3 regions of the Ihubacter massiliensis genome follow, and region 1 is predicted to be linked to each of the others. Evidence: riboswitches for the same ligand, from Rfam matches in the RefSeq annotation. Region 1 holds a riboswitch; each other region holds the start of a gene.
The links. A riboswitch is a leader RNA that binds a small molecule or an ion and turns the genes downstream of it on or off. The one in region 1 is predicted to bind thiamine pyrophosphate.
Positions count from the first base shown of each region.

Region 1 (4,358 bases):
GCTCTGGTGATGGGCGCGATGATCAAGCACCATGTCTTTGGGCTGAAAGGAAGAAGCTTGTGGATCGTGGCAGCCGTGACCGGCGGATTGACCCAGGGAATCGGTTACGTCATTTTCTGGTACGCGCTCTTTGGGAAAGCTGCTGCCATTGCCGCTGTTCCCGGGCTGACATTCCAGGCGGTTTCCGGCATTATCATCGCTTTCGTAATCACAGAAGCGCTGCAGAAAACCAGCCTCAAAAGGCATTTTATTTACACCACGGACGGAAAAGGAGCAGAAACATGTTAGAACGTATGAAAAGCTTTAAGAAAATCGATGCCCACAGCCATATCGGATATTTCGGTGGCTGGTCGAATGTTGGAATCACACCGGAAGAGCTGATTGCGCAAATGGATGAATATAACGTGGAAAAAACCGTTATTTGTACATATCCCATCAAAGAAAGCCTGGACGCGGTGGACAAGTATCCCGACCGCTTTGTCGGCGCTGCCTGGGTAAATCCAAACGATACAGATCCTCTGGGACAAATCAGGGATGCTGTTGCAAGCCATGGCTTTAAAGCGATCAAACTGCACCCTCTGATGCACAGCTATCTGCCCAACGACGAATGCGTATTTCCCATCGCTGAGCTGGCTATGGAGCTGGAGATTCCCCTTATGATCCACACCGGACACCCGCCTTATTCCCTGCCCTGGAGCGTAGCACAGCTAGCGGATTTTTATCCCGATCTGCCCATAGTCATGATCCATATGGGACACGGCAACGGCATGTATGTCCAGTCGGCCATCGATATGGCGAAAAAGTATTCCAACCTGTATCTGGAAACCTCCGGGATGCCCATGCATACCAAGATCAAAGAAGGCTATGAAAAAGTCGGAAGCAGTCGCATTATGTGGGGACTGGACGCGCCCTTCCACCATCCTACCGTGGAAATGCAGCGAACGATTGTCAGCGGACTTTCCGACAAGCAGCTGGAAGATGTCTTTTACAACAATGCTAAAAAATTATTAAAACTATAAAAACACTTTCTGAGATGCGGGGCCGCGCGATAGCCCCGCCTTTTTATAACGCAGGAAATATCGATGCAATCGATATTGACGGAGTTTCAAAGAAAGTACATTGCGAAGCGTCGGCCCCTGCGGCCGACATGTGTGCATAGGGAGCTATGCTCCCGTCATGCACACTTTTTTTACTTCCAAAATTTCATTAGCTTAACAAGAACTGTTTTTTCAAGCCCTGCAGGCTTCGTCTCAACGGCGGTATGGCCAGTAAGGCTACGGTGATAGCCGCTTCCGCTCCCAGATAGGCGAAATTATACCAGCAGGACCAGGTTACCGCATTGAACCCCTCCGGCACATACGCGCCGAAAAAGATAATGCCTGAAAGCGCGGAGCATATGTAACGTCCCAGCACACCCAGCAGATATCCTCCGATCAGGCCGCCCTTTTTGTTTCGCAGAATACCGGCAAGGCCGATGGCGCCAAAAGCCAGTGGATAATCCAGTAATAGCTGCACAGGGTGAATGACATAGGGGCTGAAAATCAAATCCACTAGCCCCACACACATCCCAGCCATCACACCCCTTCGAACGCCGAAAAAGTAGGCGCACAGAGCGATCGGCAGCATGCCGAAGGCCGACACATCGCCGCCCTGAGGCATGGGAAACAGCTTTACCTGTTTTAGGACCACGGCCAATGCCACTAAAAGCGCAGAGGCCACCATCGCTTTGGTATCCGGTTTTTTCCCTTTGCCGGAAATCAAAATCCCTGCAAACAATAAAACGATAATTGCGATCGCCGCTGCTTGGCCTGAAACAGACTCAAAAAATGTTTGTAATGACATAAAAAATCCTCCTTTTCATCAGGAGGGGAACTGAGAATTGTTCCAAATCGGAAATAAATTTCTTCCGATTTCGGAAATAAATTGCTTGCCTGCGCCGGCATTATCCGGATCAGGTCTTGAGGGTATGGCCGCCCATGCGGCTCCTCTCAGCCAAAGCTCCCCTAGCATTTTGTTAAGTTTTTATTATTATACGCCTGACTTTCCTTCGTTGTCAATGGTACAATGTTTGCTCCCCGCTCTTGATTTGGTGCGCCAACTAAGGCTATAATGGATTTACCAAAAAAGAGAGGTAACCGTTTTGATAAATGGAATCATAAGCGTCCTGGTAGTATTTCTTTTGCTGGGAGTAGGCTTTTATTTTACAAAGACAAAGAAGTGGCCGGATAATACCAATCAAGTGTTTTCGACGGTCGTTGTTCAAATTGCAGCGCCGGCCCTGGCCGTAGTCAGCATTGAAAACCGGTTTACGCCTCAGATGCTGGCTTCATCCGTGATCAACCTGCTGATCATCACAGCATGCTTGCTGTTCTTGCATCTTCTGGGCAGGGTGCTTTCGAGTCTGATGAACCTGCCCCAAAAGAAGAAAGCCGTCTTTGACACTACCTTTACCTTCAACAATTCCATGTTTATCGGGCTGACTATTATCAATATCATCTTTGGACATGACGGACTGCCTTATTTATTCACCTTTTATTTGGTTACGATTGTGCTTTTCTGGAGCCTGGGGGCCTGGACCCTTTCACAGGCTTCGGACCAGACCAGCCTCAAGGCGTTTTCCGTTCGGCGTATTTTCAGCCCCGGCCTGATTGGCGTGATGATCGGCTGCCTGCTGGCCGGATTTGAGCTGAAGCTGCCGGTTATTTTTGAAACGGCCCTCTCCTATCTGGGGGATCTGTGCGTACCACTTTCCCTGCTGGTAATCGGGGCCAATCTGGCGCTCTCTTTGTCCAAGGGCATGGCTAAGATCACCATCGATCAGCTGCTGATTCTGGTTGGTAAGTTTATCATCAGTCCTCTGCTGGCCTGGGGCGCTTTCACCTTGGCTGGCATCAGCGGTCTGCCGCTTCATGTATTTATATTGTGCGCTTCCCTTCCCTGCCACGCTCAGACGGCCATTCTGGCACAATTTTATGATGTGGAAGGCGAATATGCATCCAACCTGGTCAGCTTGTCCACTCTGGTCAGCCTGATCACCATACCCGTTTATGCAAGTATTTTACTTTAGGAGGTTTTTATGCGTACCGTTTGTTTAGGCGACAGTTTTACCCAGGGATTCGGCGTCAACCGGGACGAAAACTGGGTATATCTTTTGAACACACCCTGCAGCACCTTTATCAATAAGGGCATCAGTGGTGATACCACCGGCGGAATGCTGGCCCGCTTCTGTTCCGATGCCGTACATGAAAAGCCCAACTACCTGTTCATCACAGGAGGTTTCAACGATCTGATCTCCGGCGTTTCGGAAACAGTACCCCAGGCCAATTACTTTGCCATGGTTCATCAGGCGTTCCACAATAATATGATCCCGGTTGTCTGCACGGCTCCCCCTTTTGATCCGGATGCAGCAAGAGCCGGCTGGCCGGAGCTAACGGACTTCGACCTGGTAAAAGACCGTTATTTAGCTTTACGAAATTGGCTGCTTTCCTTTGCAAACGCCTTCGATCTGTTTCATGTGGATTTTTACGGAGAATTTGAAAAAGTCCTCTCCCGCAATCCAGGAAAGGACTTTTATATCGATGGCATTCATCTTACCTCTGAAGGTCATGAACAAATCGCTGATATTGTGCTCAAGGCGCTCTACAGTTTTTAGCTTAAAATTCGATCTGCCCCAAGTAGCCCTTGGGTATCACAAAGCGAACCGTTTTCAGCGGATCTACCACCTGGCAGAATTGAAGCTGTCCGGCAAGACTCATTAATATGGTCAGGTCCGGATCGCTCATATCCACTCGCTCTTTCAGGAACAGAAACATGGTTTCCGTCGCGTCCGAAGCCGCCTGATCCAAGGATTCTCTAGAAACGATCACTGACCAATAATCCCGATCTTCCAGCACAGGCTCTGTCTGTGCTTTTTCTTTGATTAATTCCAGCGTAACAGTGACTTCCGCCGGTATTTCCAGTCCGGAAACGCCGATCTCCCCATCGCCCATAGCCGCATGGAGGTCTCCCATGGCAAAGAGCGCGCCGTCGACCGCCACAGGGAAGTAAATGGTCGCTCCTTCTGTCACCATTTTATTGTCCATATTTCCTCCATGATGTCCAGGCGTTCCCGCATTGATCGATTTTCCTGATTCCGGGGCCACTCCAATTACGCCGATCATGGGGTTGAGAGGAATATCGATCCCTGGAGCAAAATGTGCCTGGCCGTCGGAGACTGGGATTACACGGGTATGGCTGTCTTTGAGCAGATGGCCCAAAATACCCATGCCTTCACCGCACACGGATGTGCCTTTCTCATTGAGCTCGATCTTATCGATGGTGACCTTAAGGGTATCTCCTGGCTGGGCGCCTTGAACATA
Region 1 is NZ_JAMXVH010000001.1:584,024-588,381, reverse strand. It holds gene NIA71_RS02625 (ECF transporter S component) at 1-288, shown strand, start outside; gene NIA71_RS02620 (amidohydrolase family protein) at 282-1,019, shown strand; gene thiT (energy-coupled thiamine transporter ThiT) at 1,207-1,842, opposite strand; TPP riboswitch at 1,912-2,015, opposite strand; gene NIA71_RS02610 (AEC family transporter) at 2,141-3,067, shown strand; gene NIA71_RS02605 (GDSL-type esterase/lipase family protein) at 3,077-3,652, shown strand; gene NIA71_RS02600 (acetamidase/formamidase family protein) at 3,654-4,358, opposite strand, start outside.

Region 2 (4,358 bases), 2.0 Mb from region 1:
CCGCCAGAACGGCCTGCTCCACAGTCTGAGCGGAAACGCCCAGGATCCGGTCATCTCCGATCAATTCCCGAACTGCGCCGGCCTGCATATCATGCTGACCCACATGAACGCCGTCAGCGCCGCATTTGACGGCAAGCGGCGCATTATCGTTGATAATAAAGGGAACGTGATACTGATGGCACAAGGTTTTTATTTTTACCGCTTCATCCAAAAAAGCATCCTCCGGCAGATCCTTTTCCCGCAGCTGCACACAAGTGACGCCGCCTTTGAGAGCCGCCTCCACCTGCTCATAGAGCGTTTGGCGGCCGGTCCAGGAGCGGTCGGTTACCGCATACAGGAGCATGGTTTTTTTATCGCACTTCATAGTTGGCACCCCTTTCTAACTCATCGCCGCTCAGGCAGTATACCGCATCGATGAGACGGCTGCGAAATGTACCGCTGCCTTCTCCTTCTTTCAGATGGGAATAGGCGATTTCGCCGCACAGACCCATGGCGCAGACGGCCGCCGCTGCCGCCGCAAGAGGCGTATCCCGATTGGCGGTCAGGTAAGCCGCCATCATGGCAGAGAGCATACAGCCGCTGCCGGTGATCCGGCTCAACATGGGATGACCGTTTCTGATAATGAAAGCTTGCTGCCGGTCGCAGACCAAATCAATGACCCCGGTGATGGCGATAACAGCGCCGGTCCGGGCAGAAAAATCCTGAGCAAAACGGATAGACTCATCCAGGTTGTCCTCGGTGATGGCATCGGCCAAATCGGCGTCAACTCCCCTGGTAGTGGCAGAACCCAGAGACAGAGCTTTGATCTCAGATACATTGCCGCGAATGGCAGTAAACGAGACTTGATCCAGCAGCTGTCCGGCCGTTTGGGTCCGCAGAGGTGAAGCCCCCGCGCCCACCGGATCCAGCAGCACCGGGCGGCCGCATTGATTGGCTTTCTTGCCTGCTGCCAGCATAGCCGGAATGGTGGATTGGTTCAAGGTTCCGATATTGATGTTCAATCCGCCGCAGATGGAGGTAATATCAGCGGCTTCCGCCGGATCGTCGGCCATAATGGGCGAACCGCCGCAGGCCAGCAGGATATTGGCGCAGTCGTTAACGGTTACATAGTTGGTAATATTATGTACAAGCGGCGCTTGGCTGCGTACATTTTCCAATTGTTCCTTTAGCATAAAGCAGCCCCTTTCCTATTCATCAAAGATGGAAACAAGTTCGCCATCCAGGATACGGTTCATATTTTTCACTGCGCAGAAGTTTCCGCACATGGTGCAGGTGTCCTCCTTTTCAGGAGAGGAGGAAGCCCGGTATTCTTTGGCCTTGACAGGATCGATGGCCAGGTCGAACATCTTGTCCCAATCCAGATCTTTTCTCGCCTGGCTCATTTGGTTGTCCCAATCCATAGCCCCGGGGATCCCTTTGGCAATGTCCGCAGAATGGGCGGCGATCCTGGCGGCAATGATTCCTTCTTTCACATCCTCCAGGGTGGGCAGCCGCAGGTGCTCCGCAGGAGTGACGTAACAGAGGAAAGCCGCGCCGCTGGCAGCTGCCAGCGCGCCTCCGATGGCAGAAGTGATGTGGTCATAGCCGGGAGCGACGTCGGTGACAATGGGCCCAAGCACATAGAAGGGCGCGCCATGGCACAATGTTTTTTGGATTTCCATATTGGCCGCGATTTGGTTCAGGGGCATGTGTCCGGGTCCCTCGATCATGATCTGTACATCCTTTTCCCAGGCCCGCAGGGTCAGCTCACCCAAGGCAATCAGCTCCTCGATCTGGCTGGCATCAGTACCGTCTGCCAGGCAGCCGGGCCTGCAGGCATCTCCCAGACTTAGGGTGATGTCGTACTCCCTGCAAATGTCCAAAAGCTCATCAAAACGTTCATAAAAGGGATTCTCCTTGCCGGTCATTTCCATCCAGGCAAAGATGATGGAGCCGCCCCGGGACACGATATTGGTCAGCCTCTTATTGCGCTTGAATTTATGCGCGGTTTCTTTGTTGATGCCGCAGTGAATGGTCAGAAAATCTACGCCGTCTTCTGCGTGCATACGGGCAATATCCAGCCACTCTTCAGTAGTGATCTCAATGAGAGGCTTATGATAATAGACCACGGCATCGTAAATGGGAACCGTTCCAATCATAGCCGGGCACGTTTCCGTCAAGCGGCGGCGGAACTTACGGGTATCCCCATAGGAACTCAGGTCCATGATCGCTTCTGCGCCCATGTCCACCGCGCTCTGTACTTTGGCTAATTCCATGTCCAGGTCGGTCATATCCCGGGATGTTCCCAGATTGACATTAATCTTCGTTTTCAGAGAAGAACCCAATCCGCTGGGAGATATGGCTTTATGGCGCTTGTTGCAGGGGATAATGGCCTTGCCCTCACTCATCAGCTTCATCAGCTGCTCGGCGGGAATGCCCTCCTTTTCAGCGACAATTTCCATTTCTCTGGTGAGAATGCCCTTGCGTGCGGCATCCATTTGCGTCGTGTAATGTTTCATATTAACTTCCTTTCCTTTCAGGGCAAGAAAAAACGGAGAACCCTGACTTTGGTATTCTCCGTAATGAAAACATAATCTTGCTTCTTCCTACGTTGGCATTACCCAAATCAGGTTTGAAGGGTCGAAGTTCGATTACTTCCTCTCAGCCTGCTTATACAAGCTCCCCTGAAATATTTCCTGTATTATATTATAAGAAAGGAGGGCTGTCAATCCATTTGCCGCTGCTTTTTAATTAATAAAAAAGAATTGTGAATCTATTGTGAATTTTCCAAGAAGGGCCTTGACGCAGGTAGCCGTTTTTCATATAATGAAGCTCAACTATTTTGAAGAAAGGAACCACCATGGACGACACCGATAGCAGCGACGCTGACCGATGTTACATTTCTAAAATAATAAAATCATTCATATGAAAAGAAAGGCATAACCTGCGCCTGTTTTACGGCGGTTCAGGCTGTGTCTTTTTGTGTTTCTGCTGATCAACGCCGGACGGCGTATCAGATAAATTATTTTTTATTAATGAAAGGAGTGATATTTCCTTATGGATCATCACAAACAGAAGCCTTGGCACGCGCAAACTATCTGTCAGGTATTTGAAACGTTCGATACTTCACAGGAAGGTCTGAGCGATGCTGAGGCGTTACAGAGATTAAACAAAAACGGGCGCAATGAATTGCGCGCAAATCCCCCGAAAAGCTTTGGTCAGATGCTGAAAGCGCAGATTGTCGATCCGATGATTTTGATTCTCATCGGTGCGGCCATATTTTCTGCGATTCTTGAGCAGTGGACCGAAGCCATCGTCATTTTTTCCATCGTCGTGATCAACGCATTGATTGGTATCGTACAGGAGAAAAAAGCCCAGTCGTCGCTGGAGGCCCTGCGAAACATGAGCTCGCCTACTGCCCGGGTACTGCGCCAGGGCGAGGAAAGTATTGTTCCAGCTGCCGAGCTGGTAACAGGCGATGTGGTTTTTCTCAGCGACGGCGATCTGGTACCGGCTGATATGAGACTGATTGATTCAGCCAATCTCAAGGCCCAGGAAGCCGCCCTCACCGGCGAGTCCCTGTCATCGGAAAAAGATGAGGATGCTGTTCTGCCGGAGGATTGTCCGCTGGGCGATCGCGCCAATATGGTGTATACCTCGGCGATGGTTACCTACGGACGAGGAACCGGAGTAGTCGTGGCTGCGGGAATGGACACGGAAGTGGGCCAGATTGCCCGAATGCTGGAAAATCAGGATGAACTGGATACGCCGCTGAAACAAAAATTGAATAAGGTGGGAAAAACCCTGACCATCATCGGACTGATTGTGTGCGTGCTGATTTTCGCCATCGGTGCCATCTATCACCGGCCCCTGATTCCTCAATTTCTGGTGGCCGTCTCTTTGGCGATCTCAATTATACCGGAAGGCCTGCCTGCTACGGCGACCATTGTAATGGCGCTGGGTGTTCAGAGAATGGCAAAGCAAAACGCATTGGTCCGAAAACTTCCGGCCGTTGAGACGCTGGGAAGCGCAAGTGTGATTTGCAGCGATAAAACGGGGACTTTGACTTTAAATAAAATGACCGTGACACAGATTGCTGCCAACGGCGATTTTGAAACGGGCGCTGCAACGCTGGCGGAGGACGCCGCTGACCAGCATCCAAGGGTTTACAAGGACATCGTCTATGCGGCTGCCCTCTGCAATGACGCCAGCATTGACCCGGACAGGGAAGGCGCCATTATCGGCGATCCGACCGAGGGAGCGTTGATCCATCTGGCTAAGGACTTCGGCATCTGCCATGAAGCGCTGGAGGATCAATACCCGCGGCTATATGAGCAGCCCTTTGACTCTCATCGAAAACGTATGACGACCGTGCATAG
Region 2 is NZ_JAMXVH010000001.1:2,615,660-2,620,017, reverse strand. It holds gene thiE (thiamine phosphate synthase) at 1-364, opposite strand, end outside; gene thiM (hydroxyethylthiazole kinase) at 351-1,172, opposite strand; gene thiC (phosphomethylpyrimidine synthase ThiC) at 1,188-2,498, opposite strand; TPP riboswitch at 2,566-2,675, opposite strand; gene NIA71_RS12185 (cation-translocating P-type ATPase) at 3,037-4,358, shown strand, end outside.
Region 2: another riboswitch for thiamine pyrophosphate. It lies ahead of thiC (phosphomethylpyrimidine synthase ThiC); the one in region 1 lies ahead of thiT (energy-coupled thiamine transporter ThiT).

Region 3 (4,358 bases), 2.0 Mb from region 1:
CTCAATGAGGCGGACGGCCGGTTCGAGCTGGTCAACGCGTACGCGCACAGAACAAAGATAGAATTGGAGGCGGTCTGGAATGGCATCAAACAAGACACTGATCTGCAATAAATGCAAATGCGGCCTTGCGGAAATCGATACCCAGTTTACTTATCTGGATAAAAAGTTCCGTCACAAGGTGCTGCGGTGCCCTCAGTGCGGCCAGGTCTTTATTCCTGAAGATTTGGCCAAGGGCAAAATGGCACAGCTGGAAAAGTCTTTGGAAGAAAAATAAAGCGGTTCCCTCACAAACGTTATACGTGCTTCACGCTCATCTTCACAAGGTGAAGTCTTTCGAAGTATTGGAAATGCCAAGTATTCGATATTTTCTATACGATAGCAAAAGCTGCCTCGTCCGATTGACCGGATCCGCCAGGCAGCTTTTTAATGCACTCAAAAAACAAATTTTGTTTGACAAAAGCAGTGCTTTGTTATTATAATAGTTAGGTACCTAATTAAATGGATTGTAAGTCGAAACAAGAAACGAGGGATTATTTTTGAAACCAAATGATAAGGAAATTATCGAGCTCTTTTTTTATGTGGCAAAACTAAGCAAACATATTACTGACAATGACCATCGTTACTATATTGGACAATGGCGCTGCATGCTGCTTTTAGATTATATTGGAACAATCAATCAAAAGAAGCTGTCGGATGCTTTAAAAATCCGACCCGCTTCCTTAAGTGAACTGCTCTCCAAATTGGAAAAAAAAGGGTATATCGCCCGAATACCCTCTCAGGAAGATAAACGGAGCTTTCTCATTTCATTGACTGAATCCGGTAACAAACAAATAGCGTACTATCGCAAAAAACGAGAAGAGTCGCTAAACAGCATGTTAACGGTTCTGTCTGAGGAAGAAAAAAATCAATTTTATAAAATTCTGCTGAAATTGCAAGACTATTATAACCGAGGGAATGGTCATGAGTAATCATACAATCCTTACAAACAAAAAACGCACGCTGATTTTTGTGGATATTTTAATAACATGCATTGCCTCTTCTATGCTTGCTACGGCCCTAACAACCGCCCTTCCTCCGATTATGGCCGACTTTCACATCAGTGTAACTACAGGCCAGTGGCTGACAAGCGGATACTCCTTGGCTATGGGAATTATGATGCCTTTGACAGCCTTTCTGATTACCAGATTTCCGACGAAAAGACTGTATTTACTGGGGATACTATTCTTTATTGCCGGTTTGACTTGTTGTGTGATTGCCCGCTGGTTTCCTATTATGATGTTGGGGAGGGTCCTCCAAGCCTGCGGAAACGGGATACTTCTGTCTATGTCACAGGTAATCCTTCTGACCATTTATCCGCCGGAGAAAAGGGGTACTATCATGGGCTTATATGGCCTGTCGATCGGTGCCGCACCAGTAATTTCACCTACGTTGGCGGGAATTTTAGTTGATTCTTTCGGATGGAGAATGATCTTTTACATCTCAATCGGTATTATGCTGATCTCTCTGATTTTTGCAATCGGCGTTTTTGATAATGTTCTTGCTACTATGAAGCGAAAATTTGATGGATTCTCCTTTGTTCTCAGCGCTTTGGCTTTTGGAGGCATTACTCTGGGGATTGGCAATATAGGCAGCCGCAGCCCTACAGCCGCGCAAACCTACATGCCGCTGGTCATTGGGATCATTTCCGCAGCCTTTTTTGTTTACCGGCAGCTTCATATAAAAGAGCCTTTTTTAGAGCTGAGGATTTTAAAACAGAAACAATATGCCTTAAGTGTATTGGGAAGTATGTTGCTCTATCTGGTAATGATGGGATCATCGATTATTATTCCCCTTTATGTGCAGTCGATTATGGGTTATTCCGTGACGACCTCCGGCCTAGTAACTCTGCCCGGTTCTCTAGTAATGGCTGCGATCAGTCCTTTTGCCGGCATCATTTATGACCGGATCGGCATGAAAAAGTTATTTGTGGCAGGAGCGTTTTGTATGCTGCTCAGCAATATTGGGATGTTCTTTATTACAAAGGAAATGTCTATTTGGATCGCATCTTTTTATAATATGATGCGATGCGCCGCAATCGGCTGTTTGATGATGCCTCTGGTTACTTGGGGGATCAGCGGTATTCAGCCGGAGCTGACAGCCCACGGGACAGCATTAGTAAACTCTTTGCGGACAATTTCCGGAGCCATCGGAACTGCTGTTTTTGTAGGAATAATGACCATGGTAACCAATCATTCGATCGATCGCTATGGAGAAAATGCCGCTATACATGGACTAAATATGACCTTTTTGGCAATGTCTGCGGCAACTCTTATTTTAGTTTTCATCGCTGCATTTTTAGTAAAAGGAGGCAGAGCCCACACGGAAATCATCTCATAAATGGGATCGATTCGTGTATAATGGATGAACTATCCGTCATAATGCGTCCAATCTTGTCAATATAAAATTTTACAGTAAACAGACAAACGGATTGGCATGCGCATATTGTCTGTATTATAATACAGACAATATTTCAGGGGAGCTTGTATAAGCAGGCTGAGAGGAAGTAATCGAACTTCGACCCTTCAAACCTGATTTGGGTAATGCCAACGTAGGAAGAAGCAAGATTATGTTTTCATTACGGAGAATACCAAAGTCAGGATTCTCCGTTAGAGTGGCTGGATATTGCCCGTATGCACGCAGAGGACGGCGTTGATTTTCTGACCATTCACTGCGGCATCAACAAAGAAACCGCGCATAAATTCAAACGCAATAAGAGGCTGACCAATATCGTGTCCCGAGGCGGCTCCATCATCTTTGCCTGGATGGAAATGACCGGCAAGGAGAATCCCTTTTATGAACGTTTTGATGAGCTTTTGGGCATTTGCAGGGAGTACGACATCACCCTGAGTCTGGGAGATGCCTGCAGACCCGGCTGCCTGGCAGACGGTGCCGATGCCAGCCAGATCGAGGAACTGATTGCCTTGGGCGAGCTGACCCTGCGTGACTGGGAAAAGGATGTGCAGAGATGTCCGAGGAAGTGAAGGCCAAGGGCAAAATTGCACAGCTGGAAAAGTCTTTGGAAGAAAAATAAGGCAGCGGGGCTGGGGCCCGCGCCTTTCACAAAATGGATCAAAACAAGGCACACCGCGCATGCGATGTGCCCTTTTTATGAATTTAACCTTTTTTCAAACGTTTTATCCCCTTTCCTGCTTCCACCTGTAAAATAGACAGCAGCGACAATCCAACGACTGCCAGCCACTGATCCCCGGTCAGCAGTGTGAGTTTGAAGGCATTTTGCAATACCGGAACAAAGAGAATCGCCAGCATAAAGGCCAAGGATACAGCGAAAGAAACGACCAGCCATGGATTGAGGCCTTCCGCCCTTACCCAGATAGGCTCGGTATTGGAACGCTGATTAAAGGCCCTCAGCATCTGAGAAAAGGCCAGCACGCAGAACGCCATTGTCTGGCCGGCCGTATGGCCGCCGCTATTTGCGCCGATCCAATAAGCAATCAGCGTCATCCCGGCCACAAAGATTCCCTGAATCACCACTCTGCGTACCAGATCCTTTTCAAACAATGTACCCGATTTCACCGGCTGGTGCTCCATGATATGTTTGCTGGCCGGATCCACGCCCAGAGCTAGAGCCGGAAGGGTCGCCGTAGCCAGATTTACCCAAAGGATATGGAGAGCCAGCAGCGGCGAATTCCAGTTGAACACGGTTGCTATGAAAAGCGCCAGAATCTCTGCGATATTTCCTACCAGCAAAAATTGAATGACCTTCTGGATATTCCGATATACGCGTCGTCCCTCCTTGATGGCATAAGCGATGGTAGTAAAGCTGTCGTCCAGAAGGATCATGTCCGATGCGTCCTTCGCCGCGTCGGTACCGGTCATTCCCATGGCTACGCCTATATCGGCCGCTTTCAGAGCCGGAGAATCGTTGACTCCATCGCCAGTCATAGCAGCAATTTCCCCGTTACGCTTCAGGGATTGGATGATACGCAGTTTATCTGCAGGTGATACACGGGCAAAGACGGAGGTGTTTTTTACTGCCTCATCCAGATCTTTATCTGTCATGGAATTGAGCTCTTCTCCGGAGAGAACCAGATCTCCGCTCCGGTAAATATCCAGCTCCCTGGCAATGGCCATGGCCGTCACCTTATGGTCACCGGTGATCATAATTGTTCGGATTCCCGCGCTGCGGCAGGTACGAACGGATTCCCTGACTTCCTGTCTCGGCGGGTCGATCATTCCTACGGCTCCCAGAAAGATCATATCAAATTCCAAGTCTTGGTCATCCTGCTCCGGGACATCATCAAGGGGCTTCTTGGCAAATCCCAGAACCCGTAGAGCTTTCTCCGACATGGATAAACAGA
Region 3 is NZ_JAMXVH010000001.1:2,611,174-2,615,531, forward strand. It holds gene NIA71_RS12160 (pyridine nucleotide-disulfide oxidoreductase/dicluster-binding protein) at 1-111, shown strand, start outside; gene NIA71_RS12165 (DVU_1557 family redox protein) at 80-274, shown strand; gene NIA71_RS12170 (MarR family winged helix-turn-helix transcriptional regulator) at 537-968, shown strand; gene NIA71_RS12175 (MDR family MFS transporter) at 961-2,376, shown strand; TPP riboswitch at 2,502-2,611, shown strand; partial or broken gene NIA71_RS12180 (phosphomethylpyrimidine synthase ThiC) at 2,649-3,002, shown strand; gene NIA71_RS12185 (cation-translocating P-type ATPase) at 3,154-4,358, opposite strand, start outside.
Region 3: another riboswitch for thiamine pyrophosphate. It lies ahead of NIA71_RS12180 (phosphomethylpyrimidine synthase ThiC); the one in region 1 lies ahead of thiT (energy-coupled thiamine transporter ThiT).